DNA from 3 places in the Blautia sp. MSK18_10 genome. Region 2 is predicted to be linked to each of the others. Evidence: predicted binding sites of a transcription regulator. Region 2 holds the regulator's gene; each other region holds the start of a gene.

Region 1 (2,277 bases), on a different contig from region 2:
GTATTTGGTGAACATGGCGATACATCCTTTATTCCATGGTCCGGAGCTTATATTTCCGGTGTAAGTGTGGATGAATATTATGAACTGGAGAAGAAACTCGGAAAAGATATTGAGCCGATTGACAAAGAAGCAATGCTTCAGTACGTACAGAAATCCGGCGGTGAAATTATCTCCAAGAAAGGTGCAACTTTCTATGCCGTATCTTCATCTGTATGCAAGCTCTGTAGCTTACTGGTATCTTCTTCCGAATCTATTTCTACAGTATCCACTATGATGCATGGAGAATACGGAATCGAAGATGTATGCTTAAGCACACTGACACTGGTAGGTCCAAATGGTGTACAGGGTAAAGTACCGATGAGAATGAATAAAGCTGAAATCGAACAGCTCAAGAAGAGCGCAGATACACTGAAAGAAATTATTGCTCAGATTGATCTTAATTAATAAATAAAACGTGACTGGTTAAAATCGCCTGTGGCGATAAGATTTTGAATTCAGGGGAGCAGAGAACGCGTTGCTCCTCTGAGTAAAAATTATTGTTTACTCCTTTTTTTATTCATCAGTCAAAATTCCATATTGCAGCGGAGGCAGAGGAATTTTGACTCTTATGAATAAAATCAGGAACGAAATAAAAAAATATCAAAAACCTCTTGTTAAAATGTTGTCAATATGATATAATATTTTTCGGAAATCGAGCTGATACACTCCTTTAATTGCGGAGGAAGGGTGTGCGAACTCTTTTATTTTCTATGTCTCAACAAAGATATAAAAAGTAATTGTATTAGACTTGATTTATATTTTTGTCCATATATTGTTAAAAAAAAGACAAGGACTAGCGACTGTTATTTACGGGCGCTATATATCGGGGCAAATTGCTTTTGGACCCTGATATCATTATTTGAGCAACATGAATTTATCTGAACAACTAAGAAAGGATAATGTTAAGTATGAAGTACAGTTATTATCCGGGTTGTACCCTGAGAAACAAGGCGAAAGATCTGGACGAATATGCCAGAGCCAGCGCCAGAGCACTTGGGTTTGAACTGGAAGAGATCGAAGATTGGCAGTGCTGCGGAGGTGTTTATCCTCTGGGAACTGACGAGATTGCTACGAAGCTTTCTTCTGTACGTGCTCTTAATCAGGCCAAAGAAAAGGGCCAGGATCTGGTAACAATCTGCTCTGCCTGTCATCACGTGATCAAACGTGTCAATGATGATATGAAAAATGTGGAGGATATCCGCACCAGAGCAAATAATTACATGCAGCTTGATGAGCCTTATGAAGGCGAGACAACAGTGCTCCATTATCTGGAAGTACTTCGCGACAGAGTTGGCTTTGACAAGCTGAAAGAGAAAGTAGTAAACCCGCTTACAGGAAAGAAGATCGGAGCCTATTACGGATGTCTCTTATTACGTCCGGGCAAGATCATGGCTTTTGATGATCCGGAGAATCCGACAATCATGGAAGATTTCATCCGTGCACTTGGTGCAGAACCGGTGATCTATCCATACAGAAATGAATGCTGCGGCGGTTACATTTCTCTCAAAGAAAAAGAAATGTCCCAGAACATGTGTCAGAAAATCGAAGACAGTGCCCAAGGCTTTGGCGCAGATATGCTGATCACAGCCTGTCCATTGTGTAAATATAATTTAAATAAAAACGCTTCCAGCGAACTGCCTGTATATTATTTCACAGAGCTCCTTGCAGAAGCCCTCGGAGTAAAAGAGGAGGTAGCGAAATGAGAAACGAACATTCAGCAGCAGAGAAAATTAAAGAAATCTCAGGAACAAATCCGCTGAAATGTATGAAATGTGGAAAATGTTCTGCTACCTGTCCATCCTTCAATGAAATGGATATCAAGCCACATCAGTTTGTATCCTATGTTGTAAATGAAGATATCGAAGCACTTGTCAATTCAAAGTCTCTCTGGAAATGCCTTTCCTGCTTCGCCTGTGTAGAGCGTTGTCCAAGAGATGTAAAACCGGGAAAGATCATCGATGCAGCAAGACAGTTAGTTGTCCGTGAAAAAGGCGGCGATTATCTGAAAGCAGATGAGATACCACAGCTTCTTGATCCGGAACTGCCACAGCAGCTTCTGGTAAGTGCATTCAGAAGATACAGGAGGTAAGCCAGCGTGCAGAGAATTGGTGTATTTGTCTGTCATTGCGGAAGTAATATCGCCGCTACGGTAGATGTAAAAAAAGTTGTTGAATTAGCTGCCAAAGAGCCGGGTGTCGTTCATGCAGAAGACTACCAGTACATGTGCTCAGAAGCAGG
Region 2 (2,277 bases):
CAAGAAGCAGTTTACCCAGAGCTACGCGGGTTTTCTGGCCGCCTGAAAGAGTTTCTATCTGGCGTTCGAAATCTTCTTCTGTGAAACCAAGACCTTTTAATACACCCATGATCTCACTTTTGTAAGCGTAACCATTTTCCAGTTCAAACTGGTGACTCAGTCTTGTGTAAGTATTCATCAGGCTGTCCAGAGCATCTCCGGTGGTGGTTTTCATTTCCTGTTCCAGAGAGCGCAGACGGTTCTCCATATCAATAATGTGCTGTTTGGTGGAAATCAGTTCTTCGTAAATGGTATGATGGCCATGAATGTCCTGATACTGGGCAAGGTAGCCGATATTTTTATCTTTGGCAAGTACCACGTTTCCTGAATCCGGGGAGAGCTCATGCATAATGATTCGCAGCAGAGTCGTCTTGCCTGCACCGTTATTGCCGATGAGAGCTGCCTTTTCGCGGTCTTCTATATGGAAACTGGCATCCTTGAGAATGATTTTTTCGCCAAAGGATTTACAGATATTCTGACATGATAAAATCATAGGAATTCCTCCGTTTGTAATTTGTCCGCGTACTATTATAATCGAAAATGCCTGTTTTTGAAAGCATTTTAAGAGATTTTGTCCAGGGAAAAGAAAGCATCGGATGGATGCATGGAAGAAAATATGATATTCCGGGGAATTTTTCAGAATGAAATTGATAAAAAAATACAGAAATATTTGGTCAAAAAGTACAAATTTAATTTGACAATAAAATAACATCTGGGTATAATTGACATAGATAAGCTAAGGAGGGAAAATTTGTGGAAGCTAAGGAAATTTCGAAAGCGGTAATCAAGCGTTTGCCGCGGTACTACCGCTACCTCGGTGAATTGATGGAGGAGAATGTAGAGCGTATATCTTCAAATGATCTTAGCAAGAAGATGCATGTGACGGCTTCCCAGATTCGTCAGGACTTAAATAATTTCGGTGGTTTTGGTCAGCAGGGTTACGGCTATAATGTACGCTATTTGTATACAGAAATCGGTAAGATCCTTGGGCTGGATACTGTACATCCGATGATTATTCTGGGTGCCGGTAATCTGGGACAGGCATTGGCCAATTATGTGGATTTTGAAAAGCGCGGATTTAAGCTGGTTGGTATTTTTGACGTCAATCCTGTACTTGAGGGGATTGCAGTTCGTGGAATTGAGATTCAGATGTTGAGCGATCTTCCTTTGTTTCTGAAGGAGAATGAGGTTGAGATTGCGATCCTGACTCTTCCTAAAAACAAAGCCAAAGAGATGGCAAAGATTTTAATTGATAATGGAATTAAGGCAATCTGGAATTTTGCACATATTGATCTGGATGCCCCGGAGGATGTAATGGTAGAGAACGTACATCTTTCAGAGAGTCTTATGACTTTGTCCTATAACCTGAGTGAGTACAGAAAGGAACATGAAGGTATGTAAGGGATAACTGTGAAACACAAGGCTGTGGTCATCTGATCACAGCTTTTCTCTTGTATGTAAATGTGTTATTGTAAACAGGAGGTGAACAGATGAGAGAGATTGTAACTGCTGTTGAGATGAAAGAACTGGATCATAATACGATTCAGAAAGCCGGGATATCGTCTCCGGTACTTATGGAGAGGGCGGCATTAAAGACGGTTGAGGAGATTGTACAGAGATTAAAGAATAAAGAAAAAGAGAAAATCCTTGTGGTCTGCGGAACCGGCAACAATGGCGGAGACGGATTGGCGATTGCCAGACTGCTTCAGTTGAGAGGAGTCAGAACCTGGTATTATATTGCGGGTAAGGAAGAGAAAATGACTGCTGAAACTGCCGGACAGCTTAAAACAGCAGAATATTATCAGGTGCCCCGGGTGCATAACCTGGATCTGGATGAATATACTACTATAGTAGATGCCATCTTTGGGGTTGGACTGAGCAGACCTGTAGAGGGAAAATATGCAGAGCTTATCAGTACAATGAACCGGGCATCTGCGTATAAAGTAGCTGTGGATATTCCATCCGGGATTGACTCAGATACCGGATTTGAGAAGGGGATTGCATTCCGGGCAGATCTTACGGTTACCTTTGCTTTTCGCAAAAGAGGGCTGTGTTTTTATCCCGGACGCATGTATGGCGGTGAGATCGTTGTTACGGATATCGGAATCTATTCCATACCCGGAAAGAAAATCTGTATGCATCATCTGGAACGTGAAGATTTGAAAATGCTTCCGGAGAGAGTTCCCTATGGAAATAAAGGAACCTTCGGTAAGGTTCTTCTTATAGCTGGCAGCGAAG
Region 3 (2,277 bases), on a different contig from region 2:
GGACCTGTCCATCCCTTAGGAGTACGAAGGATGATCATTGGCCATACCGGACGTTCCGGATTATTGTTCTCACGGGCGTTCTTCTGGATCGCTTTGATTTCTTCGATCACTGTGTCCATTGTTTCAGCCATCTTCTTGTGCATTGTCATTGGGTCGTCACCTTCAACGAAATATGGTTTCCAGCCACAGCCCTTGAAGAAGCATTCAAGTTCTTCATGAGAAAGACGGGAGAAGATAGTCGGGTTGCTGATCTTATATCCATTTAAGTGAAGAATAGGAAGTACAGCACCGTCTGTGATCGGGTTCAGGAATTTGTTGGACTGCCAGGATGTCGCCAGAGGACCAGTCTCAGCTTCACCATCACCTACAACAGTAGTTGCAATCAGATCCGGGTTGTCAAATACAGCTCCGAAAGCATGAGCGATGGAGTAACCAAGCTCGCCACCTTCATTAATGGAACCAGGTGTTTCCGGTGCGCAGTGGCTTGGGACTCCGCATGGGAAGGAGAACTGTTTGAACATTTTCTTCATACCTTCCTCATCCTGGCTGATGTTAGGATAAACTTCGCTGTAAGAACCTTCCAGATAGGTGTTGGCAATCATGAAGTTTCCGCCATGTCCAGGACCGGAAAGCAGGATCATATCAAGGTCATAACGTTTGATGACACGGTTGCAGTGTGCATAAACGAAGTTCTGTCCCGGTACAGTTCCCCAGTGACCAACAATTTTTTTCTTGATCTGATCCATAGTTAATGGCTCTCTCAGAAGCGGATTGTCGAGAAGATAGAGCTGTCCGGCAGACAGATAGTTAGCTGCACGCCAGTAAGCATCGATTTTGTCAAGCATTTCCTGGTTTAAAGGCTGCTTTTCCAGACATAATTTGTTGTCTTCCATTTTCTTACCTCTTTCTTTGTCTTTGATGTGTATAGCTTAAGATGTCGAAGATATCTGTATAAGAAATTTTCTGATGGTAGTTAATGATAAACGTTTCTCAACAGATAAGTTGGAGTGTTACTTTGTTATTTTTTAACCAAACACATCCTATCATATCAGAAATGAAACGTAAAATAGAAATATTGCATTGTAATTATAAGTTTTTGATATGGATAAAAAATAAGCTCCTTCTGATGAAATGCGGAGCAGTTATTCGGTATAGAGCTGCGTAGCGAAGCAGATTGCGAATATCCGCTTGACGACAATGCTCTGAGTGGAAATGATTGGTGTTTAATATGGAAGATGACGAAAAGAACTAAGCAATGATTAGTAATTTTCACGAAAAAATGGATAACATGAAAGTTGTATTGCAATTTGCACAAAAAATAGATATAATAAAAAAAACAATTGCGCATAAGGTATAGAAAAACTGCTTATATGTACACTAGATAAAGTATAGGCGGTAAAAGTGAAGAATGGCGAAGGAGACAAGAATCATGGGAAAAAGAGCAGCAGGAATATTAATGCCGATCAGCAGTCTTCCATCAGACTATGGCATCGGATGTTTTTCCAAAAGTGCATATGAATTTGTAGACTGGTTAAAGGAAGCCGGACAGACTTACTGGCAGATTCTGCCATTGGGACCGACCAGCTATGGAGATTCTCCATATCAGTCTTTCTCTACATTTGCAGGTAATCCATATTTTATTGATCTGGATACACTTGTGGAAGAAGGAGTTCTTGATAAGAAAGACTGCGAGAAAGTTAATTGGGGAAAGAAGCCTGATGAGGTAGATTATGAAAAAATCTACAAAGGCCGTTATCCTCTTCTGAGAAAAGCATACGAGAACAGTGATATCAGCAAGAATCCTGACTATCAGAAATTCGTAGCAGAGAACAGCTGGTGGCTGTCAGATTATGCTCTGTTTATGGCAGTAAAAGACCGTTTCGAAGGTGTAGAATGGACCAAATGGGCTGAGGATATCAGACTCCGCTGGAACAATGCCATGGATTATTATCGTGAAGAACTCTATTTTGATATTGAATTCCAGCAGTATATGCAGTTTAAGTTCTATGAGCAGTGGATGAAACTGAAATCCTATGCAAATTCAAAAGGAATCCAGATCATTGGAGATATTCCGATTTATGTTGCAATGGACAGTGCTGATGCATGGGCGCATCCGGAGCTGTTCCAGCTGGATCAGGATAATGTACCGCTGGCAGTAGCAGGATGCCCTCCGGATGGATTTTCTGCAACCGGTCAGTTATGGGGAAATCCGCTGTATCGCTGGGATTATCACAGAAATACAGGATATCAGTGGTGGATTTCCAGAATGAGTTACTG

Evidence for each region. Region 2 encodes Rex, which represses fermentation and respiration genes when NADH is low (regulators of the CRP and FNR family bind a similar motif). Its sites were predicted from a motif close to ATTGTTAANTANTTAACAAT; they were not measured.
Region 1: the regulator Rex is predicted to act here: its motif matches at 650-669, upstream of LI074_RS03360 (CoB--CoM heterodisulfide reductase iron-sulfur subunit B family protein).
Region 3: the regulator Rex is predicted to act here: its motif matches at 1,015-1,034, upstream of LI074_RS07400 (phosphoketolase family protein).

The regions. Positions count from the first base shown of each region.
Region 1 is NZ_JAJCGT010000004.1:61,430-63,706, forward strand. It holds gene LI074_RS03355 (L-lactate dehydrogenase) at 1-444, shown strand, start outside; gene LI074_RS03360 (CoB--CoM heterodisulfide reductase iron-sulfur subunit B family protein) at 948-1,742, shown strand; gene LI074_RS03365 (4Fe-4S dicluster domain-containing protein) at 1,739-2,128, shown strand; gene LI074_RS03370 (CoB--CoM heterodisulfide reductase iron-sulfur subunit A family protein) at 2,135-2,277, shown strand, end outside.
Region 2 is NZ_JAJCGT010000009.1:79,578-81,854, reverse strand. It holds gene LI074_RS06145 (ABC-F family ATP-binding cassette domain-containing protein) at 1-532, opposite strand, end outside; gene LI074_RS06140 (redox-sensing transcriptional repressor Rex) at 793-1,440, shown strand; gene LI074_RS06135 (bifunctional ADP-dependent NAD(P)H-hydrate dehydratase/NAD(P)H-hydrate epimerase) at 1,530-2,277, shown strand, end outside.
Region 3 is NZ_JAJCGT010000013.1:15,882-18,158, reverse strand. It holds gene LI074_RS07400 (phosphoketolase family protein) at 1-893, opposite strand, end outside; gene malQ (4-alpha-glucanotransferase) at 1,430-2,277, shown strand, end outside.